DNA from 2 places in the Streptomyces sp. SYP-A7185 genome. Region 1 is predicted to be linked to the other one. Evidence: predicted binding sites of a transcription regulator. Region 1 holds the regulator's gene; the other holds the start of a gene.
The links. The regulator HrcA, encoded in region 1, represses chaperone genes, less so after heat shock. The targets are predictions, from matches to a motif close to TTNGCACTCNGNNNNNCNGAGTGCNAA.

Region 1 (7,447 bases):
TGCTTGGTCGTCATGGCGTCCGCGATCTCGGGGAAGCGCACCCGGCGTGACTGCTTGCCCGCCTCGCGCGCGGTGGCACGCCACTTGCCGAGCGCCTTGAGCCCGCGCTCGCCCTTCCACTGCGTGATGCAGCGCGCCGCGGACCAGGGCACGATCGCGTCGACGCCGGTCTCCGTCATGGTCTCGACGGCGAGCTCACCGCGATCCCCCTTGGGCAGCGCCTGTACGACGGTGATGCGGGGCTCCTGCGGCGCCTGCTCCCTTACGGGGTCCATCCGCAGGATCAGCCGGTCCTTGCCCTCGGTGTCCAGGACCACGCAGTCGGCCCAGCGTCCGGCGCCGTCGGTCAGGACGACGTCCTCACCGGCGTGCAGCCGCTTCACGGAGACGGCGTGGCGCCCTTCGGGGCCGTCGAGCACATGGCGTCCGGCGCCGCCCGCGGCGGTGTCCGCGAAGCTCTCGACGACGAAGACGGGTGCGGTCACGCCTCGCTCCCGGGCTCGGCGCCCTGCTGTCCGCCGGCCGCCAACGCGTCCTTCGCCTCGGCCAGTTCGGCCGCGAGGACCTCCACGAGCTGCCCGGCGGGCAGCTCCCGCGACATGCGGTGGCCCTGCCCCGCCCACAGCGCCATGCCCTGCGCGTCCCCGGCCTTGGCCGCGGCCTTGCGCAGACCGCTGGTGAGGTGGTGGACCTGGGGGTAGGCGGCGGGGGCGTACGGGCCGTGCTCGCGCATGAAGCGGTTGACCAGGCCGCGGGCGGGGCGGCCCGAGAAGGCCCGGGTCAGTTCGGTGCGGGTGAACAGCGGGTTGGTCATGGCCTGCTTGTGCAGGGCGTTGGCACCCGACTCGGGGCAGACCAGGAAGGCCGTGCCGAGCTGCGCGGCGTCCGCGCCGGCCGCGAGCACCGCGGCGATCTGCGAGCCGCGCATCAGGCCGCCGGCCGCGACGATCGGGATCTGCACGGTCTCGCGCACCTGCGCGATGAGCGAGAGGAGGCCGAGCCCGGCGCCGTCCGTCTCGGGGTTGTCGCGGTGCGTGCCCTGGTGGCCGCCCGCCTCGATGCCCTGCACGCACACGGCGTCGGCGCCGGACCACTGGGCGGTCTGCGCCTCCTCGGGCGAGGTGACGGTGGCGACGGTGATCGTGCCGACCCGCGCGAAGGCGTCGAAGACGTCCCGGGTGGGGCAGCCGAAGGTGAAGGAGACCAGCGGCACCGGGTCCTCGACGAGGATGGCGAGCTTGGCGTCGTAGCCGTCGTCGCGGCCGCTGTCCGGGTCGCCGAGCTGCGTCTCGTACCAGGAGGCCTCACCGGCGAGCTGGTTGCGGTAGACGTCGACGGCCGCGGCGTCCGCGTACTCGGGCTGGGGCATGAAGAGGTTCACGCCGAACGGGCGGCTGGTGAGCCCCCGCAACTGTTTGATCTCCTGATACATCCCGTCGGCCGTTTTGTACCCGGCGGCGAGGAACCCGAGCCCCCCTGCTTCGCAGACGGCCGCGGCGAGCTGCGGGCACGAGGCGCCGCCCGCCATGGGGGCCTGCACGATCGGAAGGCGGCAGAGATCGGTCAGTGCGGTGGACATGAACGCATCGTGCCATGCCCCGGGCGGGCCGCCGAATCGTGCCCCGGAAGGGGCGCGGGGAACTGCGCGAGCAGCCCACTACCGCCCACGACCGCCCGCGACCGCACAAGACGAAGCGCCCCCGGCACGGGGTGAACCGCTGCCGGGGGCGCCGAGGCACTGCTCAAGGCGCTACCGCCCGTTGAACGCGTCCTTGAGGCGCGAGAACAGACCCTGCTGACCCGGCTGGAACTGCCCGGTGGGCCGCTCCTCGCCCCGCAGCTGCGCCAGCTCCCGCAGGACCCGCTCCTGCTCCGCGTCCAGCTTGCTCGGCGTGAGGACCTCGACGTGCACGATGAGGTCACCGCGTCCGCCGCCCCGCAGGTGCGTGATGCCCCTGCCGTGCAGCGGCACCGACTGGCCGGACTGCGTGCCCGGCCGGATGTCGACCTCCTCCAGGCCGTCCAGCGTCTCCAGGGGCACCTTGGTGCCCAGAGCCGCGGCCGTCATGGGGATGGTGACCGTGCAGTGCAGATCGTCCCCGCGCCGCTGGAACACGGCGTGCGGCAGCTCGTGGATCTCCACGTACAGGTCGCCGGCGGGGCCGCCGCCGGGGCCGACCTCGCCCTCGCCCGCGAGCTGGATCCGCGTGCCGTTGTCGACACCGGCGGGGATCTTCACGGTGAGCGTCCGCCGCGACCGGATGCGGCCGTCGCCGGCGCACTCGGGGCAGGGGGTGGGCACGACCGTGCCGAAGCCCTGGCACTGCGGGCACGGCCGGGACGTCATGACCTGGCCGAGGAAGGACCGCGTCACCTGCGACACCTCACCGCGACCGCGGCACATGTCACACGTTTGAGCGGACGTCCCCGGGGCGGCACCTTCACCGCTGCAGGTCGTACAGACGACGGCCGTGTCGACCTGGATGTCCTTGGTGGTCCCGAAGGCCGCCTCGTCCAGGTCGATCTCGAGCCGGATCATGGCGTCCTGGCCGCGGCGCGTGCGCGACCGGGGGCCACGCTGCGACGCCGTGCCGAAGAACGCGTCCATGATGTCCGAGAAGTTGCCGAAGCCACCGGCCCCGAAACCGCCCGCACCGCCGCCGCCCGCCTGGGACAGCGGGTCACCGCCGAGGTCGTAGACCTGCTTCTTCTGCGGGTCCGACAACACCTCGTACGCGGCGTTGATCTCCTTGAAGCGCTCCTGAGTCTTCGGATCCGGATTGACGTCCGGGTGAAGCTCTCGCGCAAGCCTCCGGAAGGCCTTCTTGATCTCGTCCTGGGAAGCGTCGCGGCGCACGCCTAGTACGGCGTAGTAGTCCGTGGCCACTTACGACTCCGCCAGGATCTGTCCGACGTAACGTGCCACTGCGCGTACTGCTCCCATCGTTCCCGGATAGTCCATGCGGGTCGGGCCGACCACGCCGAGTTTGGCTACTGCCTCGCTGCCCGAACCGTAGCCGACGGAGACCACGGACGTAGAGCTGAGTCCCTCATGGGCGTTCTCGTGACCGATCCGTACGGTCATGCCCGAATCCGTGGCCTCGCCGAGCAACTTGAGCAGGACGACCTGCTCCTCAAGAGCCTCCAGGACGGGCCTGATGGTGAGGGGAAAGTCATGTCCGAAGCGGGTGAGATTGGCCGTTCCGCCGATCATCAGCCGCTCTTCCGTCTCCTCGACGAGGGTTTCCAGGAGGGTGGAGAGCACCGTCGCCACCGTGCCCCGGTCCTCCGCGTCGAAGGACTCCGTCATGTCCTGCACCAGCTGCGGCACGTCCGCGAAGCGGCGGCCCGCGACCCGGCTGTTCAGCCGCGCCCGCAGATCCGCGAGCGAGGTCTCGCCGAACGGCGCCGGACAGTCGATCATGCGCTGCTCGACCCGGCCCGTGTCCGTGATCAGCACGAGCATCAGCCGGGCCGGAGCCAGCGAGAGCAGTTCCACGTGCCGCACCGTCGACCGCGTGAGGGACGGATACTGCACGACCGCGACCTGCCGGGTCAGCTGCGCGAGCAGCCGCACCGTGCGCGCCACGACGTCGTCGAGGTCGACGGCGCCGTCGAGGAAGTTCTGGATGGCCCTGCGCTCGGGGGCCGCCATCGGCTTGACGCCCGCGAGCCGGTCGACGAAGAGGCGGTACCCCTTGTCGGTCGGGATGCGGCCCGCACTCGTGTGGGGCTGGGCGATGAACCCTTCCTCCTCGAGTGCCGCCATGTCGTTGCGGACCGTCGCCGGGGAGACGCCGAGGCTGTGGCGCTCGGTGAGCGCCTTGGAGCCGACGGGCTCCTCGGTGCCGACGTAGTCGTGGACGATGGCACGCAGCACTTCGAGCCTGCGTTCACTGAGCATCCGCGCAACACCTCCACCTTTTCACCCTGAGACCTGTCTGCCCCGCGGCCCTGCCTGGCACTCCCCGCAGGTGAGTGCCAGTCCGCACCGCGCCCAGTGTACGGCCGCGAGGTACGACCCCGGCAAGGGCCGGACCCCCCAAGTCGGTCCGGCCGGTGAGGCGGCGGCTGCCAAGCCGTCCGCACGGGGCTAGCGTCGAGACATGAATGTGGCGCTGGCTTGGGACGAGGCAGGCTGGGAGCGGCTCGCACCGCACGTCGGGCGGCGGCGCCTCCCGGTCTGGGACTGTACGGCGGGACTGGTCGTCGGCGGCGGATCGGCGCTGATGATCGAGGCGGGGGCGACCCTGCGCGAAGGGGCCGAGCTGCGCACCCAGGCCCGCGGGATCCTCGGCGGAGGCCGCCGGGTCACCCACCTCGCCCTGACCCATCCGCACTTCGACCACGTCCTGGGCGCCGCCGCGTTCGCGGGCGTGGAGGTGTACGGGGCGGTCGGCCTCGACGCGCTGCTCGCGCAGGGCCGCGAGGAGCTGCGCGAGGACGCCGTGCGGCACGGGGTCGCCCGGGACGCCGCGGCGGAGGCCGCCGACCTGCTCGTCCGGCCGCACCACGCGGTGTGCGGGGAGTGGACGCTCGACCTGGGCGGCGGCGTGCAGGTCCTGCTCGCCAACGTCGGCCCGGGGCACTCGGGCCACGACCTGGCGGTCCTGGTCCCCGGCACGGCGGAATCGCCGGAGATCGTCTTCTGCGGCGACCTGGTCGAGGAGTCGGGCGAACCGCAGGCGGGCCCGGACGCGGTCCCGAAGCGGTGGCCGGCCGCGCTGGACCGGCTCCTGGACCTGGGCGGCGAGGACGCGCTGTACGTGCCGGGGCACGGCGCGGTGGTCGATGCGGCATTTGTCCGTGCGCAACGGGCCACACTGGCGGCCCGCTTCGGCGTGTCGTAGCGGACCTCCCCCCACTTCTTCCTATCGTCGGGAAAATGCGCCAGTACTCTGCGGACCTGACCCCGCCCTGGAAGAAGCCGAAGCCCGTGCCGGAGGTCGCCGCGGAGGCGGACCTCGTGGTGGAGGAGCTGGGCACGGGTTTCTGCGGGGCGGTGATCCGCTGCGAGAAGACGGCCGAGGGCCCGACGGTGACCCTGGAGGACCGCTTCGGCAAGCACCGCGTCTTCCCGATGACGCCGGGGGGCTTCGCCCTGGAGGGCCGGACGGTGACCCTGGTCCGCCCGTCGGCTTCCTCGTCGCCCGTACGTCCCACGCGCACCGCTTCGGGCTCGGTGGCCGTACCGGGCGCGCGGGCCCGGGTCGCCCGCGCGGGGCGGATCTACGTCGAGGGCCGGCACGACGCGGAGCTCGTCGAGCGGGTGTGGGGCGACGACCTGCGGATCGAGGGCGTCGTCGTCGAGTACCTGGAGGGCATCGACGACCTCCCGGCCATCGTCAAGGAGTTCTCCCCCGGTCCGGACGCGCGGCTGGGCGTCCTGGTGGACCACCTGGTGCCCGGCTCCAAGGAGTCGAGGATCGCGGCGCAGGTGAGTTCGGACTCGGCGCTGGTGGTGGGGCACCCCTACATCGACGTGTGGGAGGCGGTGAAGCCGTCCTCGGTGGGGATCGACGCGTGGCCGCGGGTGCCGCGGGGCCAGGACTGGAAGACGGGCGTCTGCGAAGCCCTGGGCTGGCCCCCGAACACGGGCGCCGCCTGGCAGCGGATCCTGGGCTCGGTCCGCAGCTACCGCGATCTGGAACCGGCGCTCCTGGGCCGCGTGGAGGAACTGATCGACTTCGTCACGGGCACGGAGGACTAGCCGCCCCCGCGGGGACGCCCCGGCCTCAGTCCACCAGGTCCCGCACCACCGCGTCCGCCAGCAGCCGGCCCCGGAGCGTGAGGACCGCGCGCCCCTCCGCGTAGGGCTCCGCCTGGAGGAGGCCGTCCGCCAGGGCGCGGCGGGCGGCCTCGAGCCCGGCGGGTTTGAGCAGCGACAGCGGGCACCCCTCCAGCAGGCGCAGCTCCAGCAGGATCCGCTCCACCCGCCGGTCCTCGTCGGCGAGGATCTCCCGCCCGGCCCCGGGCGACCGCCCGGCGGCAAGGGCCCCCGCGTACGCCCCGGGATGCTTGACGTTCCACCACCGCACGCCCCCCACGTGGCTGTGGGCCCCCGGCCCGGCCCCCCACCAGTCGGCCCCGCGCCAGTACAGCTCGTTGTGCAGGCACCGCCCCGCGTCGGACGTGGCCCAGTTCGACACCTCGTACCAGGAGAATCCCGCGTCCCCGAGCACCTCGTCGGCGATCAGGTACCGGTCCGCGTGCACGTCGTCGTCGGTCATCGGCACCTCGCCGCGCCGGATCCGCCGCGCGAGCTGCGTGCCCTCCTCGACGATCAGGGCGTACGCGCTGACGTGGTCGGGCCCGGCGCCGATGGCCGCGTCCAGCGTGGCCCGCCAGTCCTCGTCGCTCTCGCCGGGAGTGCCGTAGATGAGGTCCAGGTTGACGTGGTCGAAGCCCGCGGCCCGCGCCTCCGCCACGCACGCCTCGGGCCGCCCGGGGGTGTGCGTGCGGTCGAGCACCTTCAGGACGTGCTGCTTGGCGCTCTGCATGCCGAAGGAGACGCGGTTGAAGCCACCGGCCCGCAGCTCGCTCAGGTAGGCGGGGTCGACGGACTCGGGGTTCGCCTCGGTGGTGATCTCCGCGTCGTCCGCGAGCCCGAACTCCTCCCGGACGGCCCCCAGCATGCGGACGAGGTCGGCCGCGGCGAGCAGCGTCGGCGTACCGCCCCCGACGAAGACGGTCCGCACCGGGCGCGGGTCGTCGCCCAGGGTCTTGCGCGCGAGCCGCACCTCGTCGATCAGGGTGTCCGCGTAGTTGTCGCGGGAGGCGAGCACGCCGCCGGAGCCGCGCAGCTCGGTCGCGGTGTAGGTGTTGAAGTCGCAGTACCCGCAGCGCGTGGCGCAGTACGGGACGTGCAGATAGAAGCCGAGCGGACGAGTCCGCGCGCCGGCGAGGGCGGACGCGGGCAGGGATCCGTCCTCGGGCATGGGTTCACCGTCGGGCAGTGCGGAAGGCATGCCTTCGATTGTCCCGCACCGCGGAGGAACCCCGCGCCGCGCACGGGGGCGGCTACTGCGCCTGGAGCACGAGCACCGCCAGGTCGTCGTCCGGCGGCCGCTCCGAGAACTCGTGGACCATCCGCTTGATCCGCTCCGCGACGAGCGCCGCGTCCAGGCCCGCGCAGCTCGCGAGCGCCTTCGACAGGCCGTCGCCGTCGTCGAACATGAGCTGTCCGGACCGGCGCTCGGTCACCCCGTCCGTGACGCAGAGCAGCGTGTCCCCCGTCCGCAGCTCGAAGGTCTCGCTCGTGTACGTCGCTTCGTCGATGACCCCGAGCAGCAGCTGGGGCGAGGCGGCGGGACGGACGCCGCCGTCCGGGGAGAGGAGCAGCGGCAGCGGATGCCCGGCGCTGGCCACCGTGCAGCGGACGCTGCCGTCGTCCATGGGGACCAGCTCGCCGTAGAGGAGGGACAGGAAGCGGGAGGTGGCGCCGTCC
Region 2 (7,447 bases), 1.0 Mb from region 1:
ACTGCCTGGAGATGGCCCGCTGGCGCAAGTCGACGCACAGCGGCGGGGACGGCGGCAACTGCCTCGAAGTCTCCGACGGGCACCCCCACGTCGTCCCCGTCCGGGACTCCAAGAATCCCACCGGCCCGAAGCTCGTGTTCCGGGCCACGGCCTGGTCCGCGTTCGTGGCGGAGTTGAAGGAGAACTGACCCCGGGGCTCAAGCCACGAGCAGCGAGCCCTCTTAGCGAGGAACGGGAGGCGGGTCTCAACCCGCCCTCCCTCCCTTGGAGTTGGCACAGTCGATCACTTTCGGAGTCCGACTTGCCACGCAGGGTGACGAAGCTCTAGCGTGCCCGAATAACGAACAACCCCCGCCCGGTGCTGCGAACACCTGCGGGGGTTTAACCATCAAGATCGAAAGCAACTCGACCTCATGGCTGACGCCCAGCTTAGTGCCGCCCCCCGCCCTGCGCACGCAGACCTCCACCCCTTCGCCAATCCGGGTTACGGCAAGCGCGCCGCACCCCACCAATTGCGCCGCACGGCAGGTGACTTCACGCACCTCCCGCCCCGGGAGGGAGCCATCGCCGGGTACCTCGACCGGCTCCCGGACGGCGCGGACATCTCCGTAAAGACGCTGGCCAAGCACCTGCCGTACGGGCAGTGCGCCCTGCGGACGGCCCTCAACAGGCTCCAGGCGGCGGGGCACTTGAGGCGGGGCAAGGAACGCCTGCTCGGGACGGGCAGTGCCCGATGGATCACCCGAACGTGGTTCTCGCGGACCGCGAGGGACGACGCGTGGTGGGCACGGTTCACGCGTGGCGACATGGCGGAGCCGGAGCCGGACAGACCCCACCACCCCACCCGCAGCAGGGCGTTCATCCTGCTGGCGGCGCTCGGCCGCGAGACCCCCGCCCTGTCCCTCTCGTACGCGGACTGCGTGGCCCTGGAGCCGCAGGTGACCGAGTGGTTCGCGCGGGGGGCAACGGAGCCGGACGTACTGCGTGCTCTGACGGCGGGGCTGCCGAGCCCGGTCCACAGCCCCGCGGCCCTCGTCCGCAGCCGCCTCACGAGCAAGCTCCCGCCGGAGCCGCCGCCCCGGCCGGTACTGCGCGTACTGGAGTGCGGAAGATGCGGCACCCCCGGCCGCCCCGAGGCGCTGCCGGGCGGTGTCTGCGGCCCGTGCCGGGGCGGGCCGGGACACGCGCCCCGGGCGGGGGCGGCGTTCCTGTCCCCCGAGGCCGTCCGCGCCCACGCGGCGGCGGCCAGGGCCGCCACACGTGAGGAGACCCGCGCGACCGTGCGGCTCCAGCCCCGCCACGGGTCGCCTTCGGGACATACTTCCCCGGCCCCGGCCACCGGAGGATGACCGAGTCGAGCATCACCGCGGCACATGCGTAACGACGGCGCTCGCCCTCGCCCCGGCCACGGGCGCGGGGCTGCGTACGGCACACGTGAAAGCGGCCAACGTGCCGCTGTCCGAAAGGCTCCCGCCGACCCGCCGGATCGGGACGGCCACCTTCCGGCGGCCAACACGCCTACCGAGGATGGCTCGTGCCGTCATCGAAGCCGCACCACCGGAGGGGACCCTTCATGACCGAGTACAACGACTTCAACGACACCGGCCAGCCGGTCGAACCGCAGATCTCCGAGGCCTTCGGAGCCGCGGCCAACATCACGCTGGCGCCCGGACCGAGGGAAGTCTTCGAGGCCGCGCCCGCCCCGGACCAGGAGTGGGCGTTACCGGGCGGCAAGGCCTGGGTGTACCTCGCGGACCCCCGGCAGGGCCTGACCAAGCCCGTGATCATCAGCGACGGCTTCAACACCGGGGCCAGTGATCTGGACTTTCTGTGGGAGGGCATGGAGCGCGGCGGGTACCCGTTCATCGGCGAGCTGCGGCGGCGGGGTTACGACGTCATCCTGCTGGGCTTCGACGAGCGCAGCGCGTCCATCCTGGACAACGCGAAGGCCGCGCGCTCGGCGATCCAGGAGGCGATCGCGCGGCGCACCGGCGACCACCCGCTGACCGTGGGCGGCTTCAGCATGGGCGGCATGGTCACGCGGTACGCGCTCGCCAAGATGGAGCACGAGAGCGTCGACCACCAGACCCAGCTGTACTTCTCGTACGACACCCCGCACCGGGGCGCCTGGATCCCGATCGCCCTCCAGTCGTTCGCGCACTACATCCGGCGGCTGAACGCGGCCTTCTCGAACCAGATGAACAGTCCGGCCTCGCGCCAGCTGCTGTGGCAGCACATCTCCGAGTGGGGCGACACCCCGGAGACGGACAAGGAGCGCGTGGAGTTCCTCGCGGAGCTGGAGCGGGTGGGCGGCTGGCCGAGCCGGCCGCGGAAGATCGGCGTGGCCAACGGCGTGCGCACCGGCGTGTCCAACGGCATCGCGCCGGGTGAGCAGGCGTTCCACGGCAAGGGCCTGGCGATCACGGGCACCCACCTCTACACGCAGCCCGAGGGCGAGGAGAAGCTGGTCGCCCAGCTGCGCGTGGTGACCCTGCGCAGGCCGCAGATCCGCACGTCGGGCCTGCCCTCGATCGACGGGGCACCGGGCGGCTTCCTGGAGGGCTTCGGCATCCTCGCCGACGAGCTGAACAAGATCCCCGCGATCATCGGCCTGGGCTCGGAGGCGGACATCCGCGAACACTGCTTCGTGCCGTCCGTGAGCGCGATCGCCCTGCGCGACATCGACACCCACGAAAAGCTGCACGCCCCGTTCCCGGAACAGTCGCAGGACAGCGAACTGGACGAATACCTCTGCGCCACCCACAACGAGGCCCACACCCTGATCACGGAAGAACTCTGCACCTGGCTCCTGGACCGCCTGCCGTAACGGGCCCTTCCTGAGACGCCCGAGGGCGGCACCCCTTCGTGAGAAGGAGTGCCGCCCTCGGTTCGCGTGAAGCGACGTGAAGCGATGAACCGCTGATCCGCGAGGGATCAGAAGTCCATGTCACCGCCCGGCATGCCGCCGCCGGCCGGGGCAGCGCCCGCCTTCTCCGGCTTGTCGGCGATGACGGCCTCGGTGGTGAGGAACAGCGCGGCGATGGACGCGGCGTTCTGCAGGGCAGAGCGCGTGACCTTCGCCGGGTCGAGGATGCCCTCGGCGATCATGTCGACGTACTCACCGGTCGCGGCGTTCAGGCCGTGGCCGACGGTCAGGTTGCGCACCTTCTCGACGACGACACCGCCCTCAAGACCGGCGTTGACCGCGATCTGCTTCAGCGGGGCCTCGAGGGCCAGCTTCACGGCGGCGGCACCGGTGGCCTCGTCACCCTCGAGCTCAAGCTTCTCGAAGACGGCGGCGGCCTGGATGAGCGCCACGCCACCACCGGCGACGATGCCCTCTTCGACGGCGGCCTTCGCGTTGCGGACGGCGTCCTCGATGCGGTGCTTGCGCTCCTTGAGCTCGACCTCGGTCGCGGCACCGGCCTTGATGACGGCCACGCCGCCCGCGAGCTTCGCCAGGCGCTCCTGGAGCTTCTCGCGGTCGTAGTCGCTGTCCGAGTTCTCGATCTCGGCGCGGATCTGGTTGACGCGGCCCTGGACCTGGTCGCTCTCACCGGAGCCGTCGACGATGGTCGTCTCGTCCTTGGTGATGACGACCTTGCGGGCGCGGCCGAGCAGGTCGAGACCGGCGTTCTCCAGCTTGAGGCCGACCTCCTCGGAGATGACGGTGCCACCGGTGAGGATGGCGATGTCGCCGAGCATGGCCTTGCGGCGGTCACCGAAGCCCGGGGCCTTGACGGCGACGGACTTGAAGGTGCCACGGATCTTGTTGACGACCAGGGTCGACAGGGCCTCGCCCTCGACGTCCTCGGCGATGATCAGCAGCGGCTTGCCGGACTGCATGACCTTCTCGAGGAGCGGAAGGAGGTCCTTCACGTTCGAGATCTTCGAGTTGACGATCAGGATGTACGGGTCGTCGAGCGACGCCTCCATACGCTCCATGTCGGTGGCGAAGTACGCCGAGATGTAGCCCTTGTCGAAGCGCATGCCCTCGGTGAGCTCAAGCTCGAGACCGAAGGTCTGCGACTCCTCGACGGTGATGACGCCTTCCTTGCCGACCTTGTCCATCGCCTCGGCGATGAGCTCGCCGATCTGCGTGTCGGCGGCGGAGATGGAGGCGGTCGAAGCGATCTGCTCCTTGGTCTCCACGTCCTTGGCCTGCTCAAGGAGGGCGCCCGAGACGGCCTCGACGGCCTTCTCGATGCCACGCTTGAGGGCCATCGGGTTGGCACCGGCGGCTACGTTGCGAAGGCCCTCGCGGACCAGCGCCTGGGCCAGGACGGTCGCGGTCGTCGTGCCGTCACCGGCGACGTCGTCCGTCTTCTTCGCGACCTCCTTGACCAGCTCGGCGCCGATCTTCTCGTACGGGTCCTCGAGCTCGATCTCCTTGGCGATGGAGACACCGTCGTTGGTGATCGTGGGGGCGCCCCACTTCTTCTCGAGGACGACGTTGCGACCCTTGGGGCCCAGGGTCACCTTGACGGCGTCGGCGAGCTGGTTCATGCCGCGCTCGAGGCCGCGCCGTGCCTCCTCGTCGAACGCGATGATCTTGGCCATGTGAAGTGGTCCTCCCGGACAGGGGTGGCATGCATCCGGATCGCGTCAGCGCCCGCGACGGACGGCCTGCAAGCCTTGTGGTTCCTTGCCCCACCCGGCCTGCGGGCCTCACCGACCCGATCCAAGTTCTGTCACTCTCACTCGGAGAGTGCTAAGCCCAATGATTAGCACTCGACCCCTGCGAGTGCAAGCGCCTCTCACGGATCCCCGACGCACGAGGGGGCGCACGCACAGGGGCGCGCGGGAGGGGTTCCGGCAGGGACGCACGGGGAACGCACGGGGAACGCATCGAGGGGCCCGTACCCCTTGCCGGGATACGGGCCCCTCGTCACTCGCTAAGTCACTGGCCGATCGCGCCGAGATCAAACGGCGAGCTTGACCATGTCCGCCTGCGGACCCTTCTGGCCCTGCGAGATCTCGAACTCAACTCGCTGACCTTCTTCAAGGGTGCGGTAGCCGTCCATCTGGATCGCGCTGTAGTGGACGAATACATCCGCACCACCGTCGACCGCGATGAAGCCGTACCCCTTCTCCGCGTTGAACCACTTGACGGTGCCCTGAGCCATGCCTAACTCCCCTATTACTGGCCCTTGCACGGACCCGCACTTCGCGGACCCGGGTCAGACCTCACCCCCCCAATGGGTTGTGGAGGCGTGCGCCGGAACGCGTCGACCGCGGCTGAATGTATCTGTCCAACTGCCCTCTGCAACAGGTCAATCGGACGAGAATTCTGGGCACGCCTGATCGGAAATATGCGAAGAATTCGCCGGAGTTCAGGGCAAGTCGGGCCAGACAAATGCCACGGGAAGGGCAAATGGGCAGTGCACTTTGGCTACTTCTTGTCGCCCTCGGGGCGACTTCGTATATGCGCTCGGCACAAACGGGGAAGCTCGTTTCCCAACTGTACCGCGCTCAACCACATGGAATTGCCCCCTCCGCTTCTCTCGCGGAGGGGGCAATGTCCATTACACAGGGTATTTCTTTAAAGAATCAACCACCCGCGACGGCGGGGATGATCGAGATCCCGGCGCCGTCCGGCGTGGCCGTCTCCAGGCCCTGCTCGAAGCGGACGTCGTCGTCGTTCACGTAGACGTTCACGAAGCGCCGCAGCTTGCCCTGGTCGTCCAGGACACGGGCCGCGATACCGGCGTGCTTGGCCTCCAGGTCGGCGATGACCTCGGAGAGGGTCGCCCCCTCGGCGGCGACCTCGGACTGCCCGCCGGTGTAGGTGCGCAGGATGGTGGGGATTCGGACGTTGACGCTCATGGGGTTCACCTCTTGATGCGGGGAGGAAGCGCCCCTGCAAGGGGCGCGGGGAACTGCGCGACCAGCCACAACGGCCCGCAGGCAGCGAACAAGGTCAGTCGGCGAGCCCGGCGGCGCGGAACGCCTCAAGGCTGGGCCGAATGGTCGCGGTGGCCTGCGAAGTCTCAGCGACGGCGTCAAGCGTCTTGAGGCCGTCACCCGTGTTCAACACAACCGTGGTGAGCGTGGGGTCGATGAGCCCCGCCTCGATCAGCTTCTTCGTGACGCCGACCGTCACACCGCCGGCGGTCTCCGCGAAGATCCCCTCGGTCCGGGCGAGCAGCTTGATCGCGTCGACGACCTGCTCGTCGTTCACGTCCTCCACCGCACCGCCGGTGCGCCGCGCGATGTCGAGCACGTACGGCCCGTCGGCGGGGTTGCCGATGGCGAGCGACTTGGCGATGGTGTTCGGCTTCTGGGGACGCACGACGTCGTGTCCGGCCTTGAAGGCGGCGGACACCGGCGAGCAGCCCTCGGCCTGCGCACCGAAGATCTTGTAGGGCTTGTCCTCGACCAGACCGAGCTGGATGAGCTCCTTGAGGCCCTTGTCGATCTTCGTGAGCTGGGACCCCGACGCGATCGGGATGACCAGCTGGTCGGGAAGGACCCACCCCAGCTGCTCGCAGATCTCGTACGCGAGGGTCTTGGAGCCCTCGCCGTAGTACGGCCGCAGGTTCACGTTCACGAAGCCCCAGCCCTCGCCCAGCGGGTCGCCGATGAGCTCGGAGCAGAAGCGGTTCACGTCGTCGTAGTTGCCCTCGATGCCGACGAGCTCGCCGCCGTAGACCGCGGCCATGACGACCTTGCCCTGCTCCAGGTCGTGCGGGATGAACACGCAGGAGCGGAAGCCGGCGCGGGCCGCGGCGGCACCGACGGCGCCCGCGAGGTTGCCGGTGGAGGAGCAGGAGAGGGTGGTGAAGCCGAACGCGCGCGCCGCCTCGATGGCCTGCGCGACGACACGGTCCTTGAAGGAGTGCGTCGGGTTTCCGGAGTCGTCCTTGACGAACAGCTTGCCCTGGTCGACGCCGAGCTCGCGCGCGAGGTTGTCGGCCTTGACGAGCTTGGTCCAACCGGGGTTGATGTTGGGCTTGTCCGCGACGTCCGCCGGGACGGGCAGCAGGGGCGCGTAGCGCCAGATGTTGTCGGGGCCGGACTCGATCTGCTTCCGGAGCGCCTCGGGGTCACCGGTCGGCAGGTCGTACGCCACTTCGAGCGGGCCGAAACAGGCCTGGCAGGCGAAGATCGGGCCGAGGGCGTAGAGCTCGCCGCACTCGCGGCAAGAGAGGCCCGACGCGGGGCCGAGGTCCACGGAACCCGTGGTGGAGGGGGTGGTGTCGTTCGATGCGACGGTCTGCGCAGCCATGGAGGCGAGGCCCTTTCTCCTCATCTTCCTCGCGACGCATCTCGCCGCGAGACGGAATTGGCACCTTCCCCACCGAGACCTCGCGTGCGCGGTCGGCGGGATGGTTGCCGGGGCTTCAACGGGCCGTATCCCTCTGCCCCTCTGGATGAGCGGTATGGCGCCGGGCTTCGGGGCCCGGGGCATTTGTGACGCGCCGACCCCCGACATGCGATGGTCATC

Region 2: a site for HrcA is predicted at 4,689-4,715, ahead of groL (chaperonin GroEL). Genes of this name have one in related genera too.

Annotation. Positions count from the first base shown of each region.
Region 1 covers NZ_CP122310.1:3,545,097-3,552,543, forward strand. Annotated here, with positions in the region: gene QBL25_RS15620 (16S rRNA (uracil(1498)-N(3))-methyltransferase) at 1-485, opposite strand, end outside; gene QBL25_RS15625 (nitronate monooxygenase) at 482-1,579, opposite strand; gene dnaJ (molecular chaperone DnaJ) at 1,751-2,887, opposite strand; gene hrcA (heat-inducible transcriptional repressor HrcA) at 2,888-3,904, opposite strand; gene QBL25_RS15640 (MBL fold metallo-hydrolase) at 4,107-4,850, shown strand; gene QBL25_RS15645 (DUF3097 domain-containing protein) at 4,886-5,710, shown strand; gene hemW (radical SAM family heme chaperone HemW) at 5,736-6,977, opposite strand; gene QBL25_RS15655 (SpoIIE family protein phosphatase) at 7,021-7,447, opposite strand, start outside.
Region 2 covers NZ_CP122310.1:4,546,114-4,553,560, forward strand. Annotated here, with positions in the region: gene QBL25_RS19785 (DUF397 domain-containing protein) at 1-188, shown strand, start outside; gene QBL25_RS19790 (hypothetical protein) at 414-1,349, shown strand; gene QBL25_RS19795 (esterase/lipase family protein) at 1,574-2,827, shown strand; gene groL (chaperonin GroEL) at 2,935-4,560, opposite strand; gene QBL25_RS19805 (cold-shock protein) at 4,923-5,126, opposite strand; gene QBL25_RS19810 (MoaD/ThiS family protein) at 5,551-5,826, opposite strand; gene thrC (threonine synthase) at 5,921-7,228, opposite strand; SAM riboswitch class I at 7,246-7,380, opposite strand.